Regions from separate parts of the Thioclava sp. PTB-PU3-1 genome, predicted to be linked through region 2. Evidence: riboswitches for the same ligand, from Rfam matches in the RefSeq annotation. Region 2 holds a riboswitch; the other holds the start of a gene.
What was found. Region 2 has a riboswitch for cobalamin ahead of nrdH (glutaredoxin-like protein NrdH). Riboswitches for the same ligand answer to the same signal wherever they lie in the genome.

Region 1 (6,277 bases), on a different contig from region 2:
TCTTCGGCTTTCCCGACGTCACCACGCTTTGGGTCGAGGGCAACACGCTGCAAATCCGCGGCCATCTCGTCTACGGCAGATCCGACCTCGGCGTGAACAAGGCCCGGATCATGGGCTGGCTCGACGAGGCGGGGCTGTAGCGGGTCTGATCCGAGGCGCGCCCACCGGGTCACAGCGATCAACTCTGACGGCGCGCTCCCTTGCGAAGAGAGGGGGCGGAGCCTAAGTGAGGCTCCATGCAGCCGGAGCCAGCATGACCACCATGTACCGTTATTTCTCCTGGGCCATCGCCGTCACTATCGCGGGGCTGGTCGGGTCGTTCGCGCTGGGATTTGCCCAGACCGGCGGGCTTGGCGGCGCGGTCTCTTTCCTGATGATAACGGCGGTGCTCGCCGTGCTGGAAATCTCGCTGAGCTTCGACAACGCCATCGTCAACGCCAACAAGCTGCACCAGATGACGCCGAAATGGCAGCGTCGCTTCCTGACCTGGGGTATTCTGATCGCGGTCTTCGGGATGCGTATCCTGTTCCCGCTGCTGATCGTCGTGATCGCCGCCGGGATCGGACCGTGGGAAGCGGTGCAACTGGCCGCGAAACATCCGGCGGAATATGCCGAGATCATCGAGGACGCGCATCTGTCGATCGCGGGCTTCGGCGGCGCTTTCCTGATGATGGTCGCGCTCACCTATTTCATCGACGAGGGCAAAGAGGTTGACTGGATCCGAGCGTTGGAGCGCCGTCTGCGCGCGCTCGCCTCGATCCGCGGCCTCGAGATCGGGCTCGTGCTGCTCGTCATTCTGGCCTTTACCTGGATCCTGCCCGAAGGGCGTGAGGACGAGTTCATGTTCGCCTCCATCTGTGGGCTTGCGACCTTCCTCGGGGTCGAAGTGCTGAGCCACGTGCTCGACCGGACGAATATCGCCGCCGAGACGGCCAAGGCGGGCCTCGGCGCGTTCCTCTATCTCGAAGTGCTCGACGCGTCCTTCAGCTTCGACGGGGTGATCGGGGCCTTCGCGCTGACCCAGAACCTGTTCCTGATCGCGATCGGTCTGGGGATCGGCGCGATGTATGTGCGCTCGATGACCCTGATGCTGGTGGAGCGCAACACGCTGAGCGAATTCCGCTATCTCGAGAACGGCGCCTTCTGGTCGATCCTGATCCTTTCCGTCGTCATGTTCGCGCAGACGCTGGTGGAAGTGCCCGAGGTGATTACCGGGCTGATCGGGGCGGGGCTGATCGGGCTGGCGCTCCTGTCCTCGATCCGCTTCAACAGGCGCAGCAGAGCCGCCGTCGAGAGTTGAAATTTTCTTGACAGACTGCGGCGCGCGCGGCACAGCAGGGGCACTTCGGTTCCGCCTTGGCGGATGAAAAGGGAACCCGGTGCGATGCGTGCATTCATTCCGGGGCTGCCCCCGCAACTGTGAGCGGCGAGTGACGGCTGACTGAGCCACTGGGGAGACCCGGGAAGGCCAGCCGAAACCAAGACCCGCGAGCCAGGAGACCTGCCGAGGCGCTCATCCTTTCTGCCTGTGCGGGGCGCGCAGCGGAGGCGGTCTTCCGTCAGTGGTGACATTCTCACCGTCGGCGGAAATTCCAAATTTCCAAAGACTTACGATACGAAGTTCACGCGACCGCAGAGTCGCGATACGAGGGAATTGGATATGATCCGCACCCGTTTGACCATGGGCCTGATGCTCACCACCGCGCTGGCAGCCCCTGCGCTTGCGCAAGACAGCCAACCTTACCAACTCGATGAGATCGTGATCTACCACGGTGCGCTCGAGCCGCAATCGTCGGACAAGACCGCGCAGGCGGTCACCGTGCTGTCGCGCAACGAGTTGGAGCGTTCGGGCCAGACCCGCCTTGCCAATCTGATCGCGCAATCGCCGGGCGTCGGCATCCTGTCGCGCGGGCCGATGGGCGCGCAGACCGGCTTCACCATCCGCGGCGTGTCGCAGAACTACGTGAAGGTTATGGTGGACGGGATCGACGTCTCCGATCCGTCCGCGCCGCAGGTGCTGCCCGATCTGGGCCGGTTCAACACGTTCAACTACGACCGGGTCGAGATCATGCGCGGCTCGCAATCGGCGGTCTATGGCGGGCAGGCGGTCGCCGGTGTCATCAACCTCGACACGCCGCGCCCGACCGAGGATGGCGTGACCCAGAGCGTAAAGCTCGAGCTCGGCTCCTACCACACCGCGAATGCGGCCTATAACTTCGGTTGGAAGAAGGGTGACGACGAGCTCGCGATCCAGCTGTCGAAAGTCTACACCGCTGGTTTCTCGGCGGCCGACAAGAAGAACGGCAATACCGAGAAAGACGGCTACCGCGCCGATCGCGTGAGCCTGCGCGCGCAGAAGCGCATCTCCGACAATCTGCTGATCGGCTTCAACGGCTTCGCGCAGAACGACCGGGGCGAGTTCGACAACGGCTTCAGCTCGCCGCCCACGGACAGCAACGAATACACCGTCCACAAGGAGCGGGGCGGGCGTCTCTTCGCGAAATTCACGACAGGTCCGCTCGATCACGAGCTCGGTCTGACCTATTACACGACCTCGCGCTGGTATCCGGTCTATGACTATGGCTACGAGGGCAAACGCCGCAAACTCGACTGGAAAGCTTCGACCGATCTCGGGCCGGGCCGCGTGACCTTCGGCGCGGATCGCACGCTGGAAACCTATACCGGCACCTATGTCACGGGCGATGTCCTGACCGCGGATACGGGCGTCTTCGGCGAATATGCCTTCTCGCCGATGGACGGGGTGAACGTGACCGCCTCGGCGCGCCATGACGATCACTCGGATTTCGGCGGCAACACCACGGGCCGTCTCGGCGTTACCTGGCAGGCCGATGCCGCGACCCTCTTGCGTGCCTCGGTGGGCAACGGGTTCCGCGCGCCGTCGGGCTACGAGCTCTATGACGGCTATGCGGGCAATCCCGATCTCAAGCCGGAGAAATCGCTGAGCTACGATCTGGGCGTCGAGCGTGATTTCAGTGCGCATAAGCTGACCGCGACGCTGTTCCATATCGAGGTGGACGACCTGATCGACTACAGCAACACGACCTACAGCTACTACCAGACCTCGGGCACCGCCAAGCGGCAGGGTCTGGAGCTGGGTCTGAAGGGGCCGATCTCCAACAACGTCAACTACAGCCTCGGCTATACCTATCTGGACTCGAAGAACCCGGATGGGCTGTCCGCAGGCTCGACGTGGAATTCGGCCTTCGGGCGCCATACGCTGACCGCCGGGATCGACGCGCAGGTGACCGACAAGCTGACGCTCGCCGCCGATATGCGCGTGGTCACCGATCGTCAGAGCCAGCCCGATTACGGCCTGCTGAACGCGCAGATGACCTACGATCTGGGCAATGACAAAGAGGCCTATCTGCGCATCGAGAACCTGACCGACACCGATTACCAGCTCTGGCCGGGCTACGGCACCTCGGGTCGCGCCGCCTATGTGGGGCTGCGTGCGCGGTTCTGATCTGAAAGGGGCGGTTTGCGCCGCCCTTTTCGCCGCCTTGGCGGCGACCTCCTCCGCATGGGCGGAGGAACCTGCGCGCGATTTGCCTGCACGGGTCGTGTCCATGAACCTCTGCACGGATCAGTTGGCGCTGTCGCTGGCCGATCCGTCGCAGATCGTCTCGGTCAGCCATTTCGCGACCGATCCGTCGATGTCTGTGCATTGGAAACAGGCTGAAGAACTGCCCGTAAACTACGGACGTGCCGAGGAAATCTCGTTTCTGCACCCCGATCTCGTTCTGGCCGATACGTGGTCGAACCCGGATACGATCCGCATGTTGCGCACGCTCGGGATCCGGGTCGAGCAACTGCCGCCCGGCACCTCGCTGCCCGAGATCCGAGGCCGGATCGAGACGATGGGCAAGCTGCTTGGCCATCCTGACCGCGCGGCGAAGATGCTCGCGGATTTCGATGCGCGGCTGGCGGCGATCAAGACGCCCGCGCCGGACCTGAAAGCTGCGATCATCGGGCCCTCGGGCTATGGCTACGGGCCGCGGACCCTTGAAGGGCAAATTCTTGAAATGGCAGGGTTTCAGAATGTCGTCAGCGGGCCGGGGCTGGACTGGGGCGGCCGGTTGCCGCTGGAAGATCTGGTGATGGATCACCCCGATCTGGTCGTCGTCGGCGGCTCGCAAGGCGGCACCGGCACGAGCCGCGCGCAGGAGGTGCTGGCGCACCCGGTGCTGCGCGATCTGCCGGTCGTGCGGGGCCTGCGCGATGCAAGCTGGACCTGTGGCGCGCCCGCGATGCTGAATGCGGTGGAGACGCTGGCAAAGCTCGGGCGTGAAATCGAGAAAGAGAAGTTGACGCAATGAGTTATCGCACGATCCTCATCCTTCTCTCCGTCCTCTGTGCGGTGCTGTTCGCAGCCTCGCTGTTGATCGGGCCGTCGGGGATTTCTCCGCTTCACGGCCTCTCTGCGCTGATCTCGGGCGATGGCGCGGCGGGCCTTGTGATGCGCGAGTTGCGCCTGCCGCGCGCGATCCTCGGGATCGGCGTCGGCGCCGCACTGGGGCTGTCGGGCGCGGCGATGCAAGGCTTCCTGCGTAACCCGCTGGCCGAGCCGGGGTTGATCGGCACCTCTGCGGGGGCGGCGCTTGGCGCGGTGATCGCGATCCAGACCGGGCTCTACGCGCTCTTCGCGCTCGCCTTGCCGCTGGCGGCGCTGGCGGGCGCGGGTGTGGCCGTCGCACTGATCCTGATCCTTGCGGGGCGTGAGGGCCGCGCGCTGGTGCTGATCCTTGCAGGCATCGCCGTCTCGGCGCTGGCGGCGGCGGCGACCGCGCTGGTGCTGAACCTTGCGCCGTCGCCCTATGCCGCGGCCGAGATCGTGTTCTGGATGATGGGCTCGCTTGCCGATCGTTCGATGACCCATGTCGCGCTGGCGCTGCCGTTCCTGATCGTCGGCGCGCTGATCCTGCTGCGCGCGGGCGCGGGGCTCGATGCGCTGAGCCTTGGGGAAGATGCTGCAGCTTCGATGGGTATCTCCTTGAAAAGGCTACGACTTCAGATCGTCTTCGGTACGGCGCTGATGGTCGGTGCGGCCACGGCTGTCGCGGGCGCGATTGGCTTCGTCGGCCTCGTCGTGCCGCATCTGTTGCGCAAATCCGTGGGCGCGCGGCCCTCGCGGCTGCTTCCGGCTTCGGCGCTTGGCGGGGCGGCGATGCTGACGCTGGCCGATATTGCGACGCGGGTGATCGCGCCCGAGCGTGACCTGAAGTTGGGCGTGCTGACCGCGCTGGTCGGCGCGCCGTTCTTCCTGTCGATGATCCGAAAAATGGGGCGCGAGGGCTGATGCTGGAGCTGGAAAACCTTACCGTTCTGCGTGGCGAATGTCCGGTGGTCGATCGCGTCTCGGCGCAGGTCGGGCCGGGCGAGGTGATCGGTCTGATCGGGCCCAATGGCGCGGGCAAGACCTCGCTGCTGCGCGGGGCGATAGGGCTCTTGGTGCATCGCGGGGACAGCTCACTTTCGGCGCTCGACCCGATGGCGCGGGCGCGGGCGGCGGCGTGGCTGCCGCAGGCGCGCGAGATCGCCTGGGGGCTGTCGGTCGCCGATCTGGTGGCGCTGGGGCGGCTGCCGCATGGCCGCGATCAGGCGACGCGCGGAGCGGCTGCGGTGGAGGAGGCGCTGCGCCGGATGGGGCTCGACAGTTACCGAGACCGTGCCGCCACGCAGCTCTCGGGCGGCGAGCAGGCGCGGGTGCTGATCGCGCGGGCGCTCGCGCAGGAAAGCCCGCTGATCCTCGCAGACGAGCCGATCGCAGGCCTCGATCCGGCGGCGCAGATTGCGACGATGCAGGTCTTCACCGCCCATGCGCAGGCGGGCGGGGCGGTGGTCACTTCGCTGCATGATCTTGGGCTGGCGGCGCGCCATTGCACCCGGCTCTGGGTGATGGATCGCGGGCGGCTGGTCGCGGACGGTGCACCCGGAGAGGTTCTGACCGAGACGCTTCTGGCCGAGGTCTTCCACATCCGCGCGCACTTCAAGATCACGCCGGAAGGCCCCGTTTTTCAACCGCTTTTCACCTTGGGGGTCTGATGGCATTTCCACCCGAGCGCATCGTCTGCCTGACCGAGGAGACGGTCGAGACGCTTTACCTTCTGGGTGAGGACGCGCGCATCGTCGGCGTCTCTGGCTACGCGGTGCGGCCCAAGCAGGTGCGTCAGGAAAAGCCGCGCGTCTCGGCCTTCATCTCCGCAGATCTGCCGAAGATCCTCGCGCTGAAGCCGGACCTCGTTCTGACCTTCTCCGA
Region 2 (6,277 bases):
GCCTTTCGCCCTGCCGATCGAGCTGCCGCCCCCGCTCCGGCGCGGCGGCGCTCGCGCCCGACGCGGCCTCTGACCCGTTTTCGTCTTGCGGTCGCATGCTGCGGCCCGGCCGAGGACCATTGCAGCAGGAAACGGCACTCCGTTTCCTGTGAGGCTCGGCTTTTCCAAACGATGGTCATGGATGAACTGAGAGGATCTCTCCATGAATGATAACAATCTGACCCGTCTGCTCGACGCGCGCCCGGTAATCTGCGCCGAGGGCTTCCTGTTCGAACTGGAACGGCGCGGCTATCTGACCGCCGGGGAATTCGTGCCCGAGGTGGCGCTCGAATACCCGCAGGCGCTGCGCAATCTACATGTCGATTTCCAGCGCGCCGGCAGCGATATCGTCGAGGCCTTCACCTATAACGGCCACCGCGAGAAGATGCGCGTGATCGGCAAGGAAGACCTTCTGGAGCCGCTCAACCGCGCGGCGCTGAAGATCGCGCGCGAGGTCGCCAATGCGAAGACCGGCAACCTGATGGCGGGCAATATCTCGAACACGAATATCTGGGACCCGACCGATCCGGCACGGCAGGCCGAGGTGCGCGCGATGTTCGACGAGATGATCGGCTGGGCGGTCGAGGAAGGCGCTGACATTATCATCGGCGAGACCTTCTACTACGCGGGCGAGGCGCTGTGCGCGCTGGAGGCGGCGAAGGCGTCGGGGCTGCCGGTGGTACTAACGCTGGCGCCGATGGCGGGCAACGAGATGATGGACGGAGTCGGCATCGTCGAGACCTGCCAGCAGCTCGAACAGGTGGGCGCCGATGTCGTCGGGCTGAACTGCTTCCGCGGGCCGCAGACAATGATGCCGTGGCTGCGCAAGGTGCGCGCGGCGGTAAGCTGCCATGTCGGCGCCCTGCCCGTGCCCTACCGGACCACGAAGGCGGAGCCGACCTTCTTCAACCTCTCCGATCACAACGGCTGCACCTGCCCCTCGCCGCATGGCCGGACCTTCCCGACCGCGCTCGATCCGCTGGCCTGCAACCGCTACGAGATCGGCGCCTTCGCGCGTGAGGCGCAGGCGATCGGGGTGAATTACCTCGGCGTGTGCTGCGGGGCGAGCCCGATGCATATCCGCGAAATGGCCGAAGCCGTGGGCCGCGAGACCGAGGCCAGCCGCTTCTCGGAGCGGATGGAAAACCACTTCATGTATGGCCAGAGCGCCCGCCTTCCGGCGCATATCCGTGCGCTTGGCGACGGGGCCTGAGGCTTAACGCTGCCCTGTCGCGCGCGCATTTCGCGCGGCAGGGAAATCTATATATTGACAGCCGCCACCGCATTAACCCAATATGATGTTGCTTTGGTTCCTGCGAGTCACTCCGCAGGCGAAGAGGGAAGCCGGTGAAATTCCGGCGCTGCCCCCGCAACTGTAAGCGGCGAGCCTCAAGTCCGAATGTCACTGGTGCGATGCGCCGGGAAGACGGACCAAGAGGCGCTCGAGCCGCGAGCCAGGAGACCTGCCAGAGCAGATAGACGACGACCGCGGCGGAGGGCCCGGGCGCGTGGCAGTGCGCTGTTCCGCCCTGCCCACGAGCCTTGTCCCGCGCTGCCGACAGCAAACAAAGGGACAGAACATGACCATCACCGTCTATTCGAAACCGGCCTGCGTGCAATGCACCGCGACGACCCGAGCGCTCGATGCCAAGGGGATCTCCTATGACGTGATCGACCTCACCGAGGACGCCGCCGCGATGGAAATGGTGCAGGACCTCGGCTACCGGCAGGCGCCGGTCGTGATCGCGGGCGAGGATCACTGGGCGGGCTTCCGGCCCGACATGATCGGACAGCTCAGCTGAGCGCCGGCCCGGATCATGGGACAGGCACGGCTGATCTATTACTCCTCGGCATCGGGGAACACGCAGCGCTTCGTGGAGCGGCTGGGCCTGCCCGCGCAGCGCCTGCCCCTCTCGGCGGAAGCAGAGATGCCAAGCCCGCCCGGCCCCTACGTCCTGATCTGCCCGAGCTATGCCGACGGCAAGGGGCGCGGCGCGGTCGCGAAACCGGTCATCGCCTTTCTCAACGATCCCACCCGCCGCGCGGGCCTGCGCGGCGTCATCGCCAGCGGCAATCGCAACTTCGGCGCGCTCTTCGCCTGCGCGGGCGATCTGCTGGCGCGCAAATGCAATATCCCCGTGCTCTACCGGTTCGAGCTGGCAGGCACGGACAGTGACATCGCCCGCGTGCGCGCGGGTCTCGAAACCTTCTGGAGGCAGGAATGCTCGACAGCGACGTGACACCGAGCGGGGCTGCGGCCTCGGAATTCGCGGGGCTTGATCACCACGCGCTCAACGCGATGCTCAATCTCTATGACGCGGAAGGAAATATCCGCTTCGACGCCGACCGGATGGCGGCGCGGCAATATTTCCTGCGCCATGTGAACCAGAACACGGTGTTCTTCCATTCGCTGGATGAAAAGCTCGGCTATCTGGTGGAGGAAGGCTATTACGACGCCGCCGTGCTCGATCAGTATTCGCGCAACTTCCAGCGCGCGATTTGGGAGGCGGCCTTCGCGGCCAAGTTCCGCTTTCCGACCTTCCTCGGCGCGTTCAAATATTACACCTCTTACACACTGAAGACCCGTGACGGGCAGAGGTATCTCGAACGCTACGAGGACCGGGTAGTGATGGTCGCGCTGACGCTCGCGCGTGGCGACGAGGCGCTGGCGATGCGGCTGATGGAGGAGATGCTGGCGGGCCGTTTCCAGCCCGCGACGCCGACCTTCCTCAATGCGGGCAAAAAGGCGCGGGGAGAATTCGTGTCGTGTTTCCTGCTGCGACTGGAAGACAACATGGAAAGCATCGGGCGCGGCATCAACTCGGCGCTGCAACTGTCGAAACGCGGCGGCGGCGTGGCCCTGATGCTGACCAATATCCGCGAATATGGCGCGCCGATCAAAGGGATCGAGAACCAGTCCTCCGGCGTGATCCCGGTGATGAAGCTGCTCGAAGACAGTTTCAGCTACGCCAACCAGCTGGGCGCGCGTCAGGGCGCGGGCGCGGTCTATCTGCACGCCCATCACCCCGATATCCTGCGCTTCCTCGACACCAAGCGCGAGAATGCCGACGAGAAGATCCGGATCAAGACGCTGAGCCTCGGCGTGGTCATCCCCGATATCACCTTCGAGCTCGCGAAGAAAAACGAGGAGATGTATCTCTTCTCGCCCCATGACGTGGAGCGGGTCTATGGCTGCGCCTTCTCGGAGATTTCCGTGACCGAGAAATATCACGAGATGGTCGACGACGCGCGCATCCGCAAACGCAAGATCAACGCCCGCGCCTTCTTCCAGACACTGGCCGAGATCCAGTTCGAGAGCGGTTATCCCTACATCATGTTCGAGGACACGGTGAACCGCGCCAACCCGATCGCGGGGCGCATCACCATGTCGAACCTGTGTTCGGAGATTCTGCAGGTGGCCGAGCCTTCGGAATTCGATGAGGATCTGGGCTATGCGCAGATGGGCACCGATATCTCGTGCAATCTGGGCTCGCTCAACATCGCGAAGGTGATGGATGGCGGCGATCTCGGCGCGAGCGTCGGCGCCGCGATCCGGGCGCTCTCGGCGGTGTCGGAGATGAGCGCGATCAACGCGGTGCCTTCGATCCGCAGGGGCAATGAGGAAAGCCACGCTATCGGTCTGGGCCAGATGAACCTGCACGGCTTCCTCGCCCGCGAACGCATCCATTACGGCAGCCCCGAGGGGATCGAGTTCACCTCGGTCTATTTCGCCGCCGTGGCCTATCACGCGCTGGCGGAATCGAACCGGCTGGCGGTGGAGCACGGGCGCAGTTTCAAGGGGTTCGAGGCCTCTGCCTATGCCGATGGCAGCTTCTTCGAGACATACGTGACCCGCGACTGGCTGCCTGAGAGTGACACCGTCGTGGCCCTGTTCGACCGCTTCGGGATCACCCTGCCCTCGCGCGACGACTGGGCCGCCCTGCGCGAGCGCGTGATGGAAACCGGCCTGTGGAACCGCAACCTGCAGGCCGTGCCGCCCACCGGGTCGATCAGCTATATCAACAACGCCACCGCCTCAATCCACCCGATCACCGCGAAGATCGAGATCCGCAAGGAAGGCAAGATCGGCCGGGTCTATTACCCTGCGCCCTACATGACGAACGACAATCTGGAGTTCTACCGCGACGCCTATCAGATCGGTCCCGAGGCGATCATCGACACCTACGCGGCGGCGACCGAGCATGTCGATCAGGGCCTGTCGCTGACGCTGTTCTTCCCCGCCGAGGCCACGACCCGCGACATCAACCGCGCCCAGATCTACGCATGGCGGCGCGGCATCAAGACCATCTACTACATCCGCCTGCGCCAAGCGGCCCTTGAGGGGACCGAGGTGCAGGGCTGCGTATCCTGTTCCCTGTGAGGCCCGCCATGAAAGATCTGCACACGCCCCGCCCCGTTCCGCGCCCCGTTCCGCGTGCCGTCAACTGGAACCGCCTTCAGGACGACAAGGACCTCGAAGTCTGGAACCGGCTCACGTCGAATTTCTGGCTGCCCGAGAAGGTACCGCTGTCGAATGACATTCAAAGCTGGTCGCAGCTGACTGAGGATGAGCAGGCCCTGACGATCCGGGTCTTCACCGGGCTGACGCTGCTGGACACGATCCAGAACACGGTCGGCGCGCCCGCGCTGATGGCGGATGCCGCGACGCCTCACGAGGAAGCCGTGCTGTCCAACATCGCCTTCATGGAGGCGGTGCACGCGCGCAGCTATTCCTCGGTCTTCTCGACTTTGTGCAATACGGCCGAGGTCGACGAGGCCTTCCGCTGGTCGCAGGAGAACCCGCATCTGCAGGCGAAGTCGCGGCTGATCCTTGACGAATATGACGCGACCGCCAGCCTGCTCAAACGTAAGGTGGCGAGCGTCTTTCTGGAAAGCTTCCTGTTCTATTCGGGCTTCTACCTGCCGATGCACTGGTCGAGCCGCGCGCGCCTGACCAACACCGCCGACCTGATCCGCCTGATCATCCGCGACGAGGCGATCCACGGCTATTACATCGGCTACAAGTTCCAGCGCGCGCTGGAGCATGTGACCGAGGCCGAGCGTGCCGAGATCAAGGATTTCGCCTTCTCGCTGATGTTCGACCTCTATGACATCGAGGGCCGCTATACCGAGCAACTCTACGACGGTCTGGGCCTGACTGAGGATGTGAAGCATTTCCTGCATTACAACGCCAACAAGGCGCTGCAGAACCTCGGCTACGAGGCGCTGTTCCCCGACGAGGCCACCCGCGTGAACCCCGCGATCCTCGCCGCGCTTTCGCCCGGATCGGACGAGAACCACGATTTCTTCTCGGGCTCGGGATCGAGCTATGTGATCGGTAAGGCGGTCGCGACCGAGGACGAGGACTGGGCGTTCTGAAGCCCTGCCGGCGGACCGCGCCTCAGACGGGGCGCGGGTCGGTATCAGACGGCGCTGTCTCGCCGCCCGATTTCAGCGTGGCGATGAACCGCTTGGTGCGCTCGCGCTCGGGCGCATCGAAGACCTGCCGCGCCGGGCCGGTCTCGACCACACCGCCGCTTTCCAGCACCACCACGGTCTCGGCGATTTGCGAGGCCAGCCGCAGGTCGTGCGTCGCCATCACCATCGTTGTGCCCTCGCGGGCAAGCTGCGCCAGAACGTCCACGACTTCGGCGGCCAGTTCCGGATCGAGCGCCGAGGTCGGCTCGTCGCAGAGCAGCACCTTGGGCGACGGCGCCAGCGCGCGCGCAATCGCGATCCGCTGCTGCTGACCGCCCGAAAGCGTCGCGGGCCAGGCATCGGCCTTATGCGCCATGCCGACCTTCTCGAGCAGCGACATCGCCCGCTCGCGGGCTTTCGCGGCAGGCCAGTTTTGCACGGTCACAAGGCTTTCCATCACGTTCTCAATCGCCGTGCGATGCGGGAACAGCTGGAAATTCTGGAACACCATGCCGGTCTGTTGCCGGATGCTCTGGATCTGGGCGCGCGACAGCTTGCCGCCTTCGGTCAGCGTCACCGAGGCGTCGCCGATGGCGAGAGTTCCGCTCGTGGGCACCTCCAGCAGGTTGATCGTGCGCAAGAGCGTGCTCTTGCCGCCGCCCGAGGGGCCGATCAACGCGGTCACGGAGCCCTCTGGCAGAGACAGCGAAATCCCCGACAGGACCTCGTTCTCGCCGAACCGCTTGGTGATGTTGGACAGCTCGATCATGTGCGTTCCTCCAGAAAGCCGCCATATTGGCCGAGGCGCCGTTCGAGCCGC

Region 1: it holds a riboswitch for cobalamin, as region 2 does, so the genes downstream of both, ACZ7GB_RS17880 (TonB-dependent receptor plug domain-containing protein) here and nrdH (glutaredoxin-like protein NrdH) in region 2, are expected to answer to the same signal.

What each region holds. Positions count from the first base shown of each region.
Region 1 covers NZ_JBVNVL010000008.1:87,425-93,701, forward strand. Annotated here, with positions in the region: gene ACZ7GB_RS17870 (DUF1499 domain-containing protein) at 1-140, shown strand, start outside; gene ACZ7GB_RS17875 (DUF475 domain-containing protein) at 254-1,300, shown strand; cobalamin riboswitch at 1,330-1,523, shown strand; gene ACZ7GB_RS17880 (TonB-dependent receptor plug domain-containing protein) at 1,661-3,484, shown strand; gene ACZ7GB_RS17885 (ABC transporter substrate-binding protein) at 3,588-4,337, shown strand; gene ACZ7GB_RS17890 (FecCD family ABC transporter permease) at 4,334-5,317, shown strand; gene ACZ7GB_RS17895 (ABC transporter ATP-binding protein) at 5,317-6,063, shown strand; gene ACZ7GB_RS17900 (cobalamin-binding protein) at 6,063-6,277, shown strand, end outside.
Region 2 covers NZ_JBVNVL010000001.1:66,069-72,345, forward strand. Annotated here, with positions in the region: gene ACZ7GB_RS00330 (hypothetical protein) at 1-73, shown strand, start outside; gene ACZ7GB_RS00335 (homocysteine S-methyltransferase family protein) at 203-1,252, shown strand; cobalamin riboswitch at 1,330-1,524, shown strand; gene nrdH (glutaredoxin-like protein NrdH) at 1,620-1,841, shown strand; gene nrdI (class Ib ribonucleoside-diphosphate reductase assembly flavoprotein NrdI) at 1,857-2,279, shown strand; gene nrdE (class 1b ribonucleoside-diphosphate reductase subunit alpha) at 2,261-4,420, shown strand; gene nrdF (class 1b ribonucleoside-diphosphate reductase subunit beta) at 4,429-5,418, shown strand; gene ACZ7GB_RS00360 (amino acid ABC transporter ATP-binding protein) at 5,441-6,226, opposite strand; gene ACZ7GB_RS00365 (amino acid ABC transporter permease) at 6,223-6,277, opposite strand, start outside.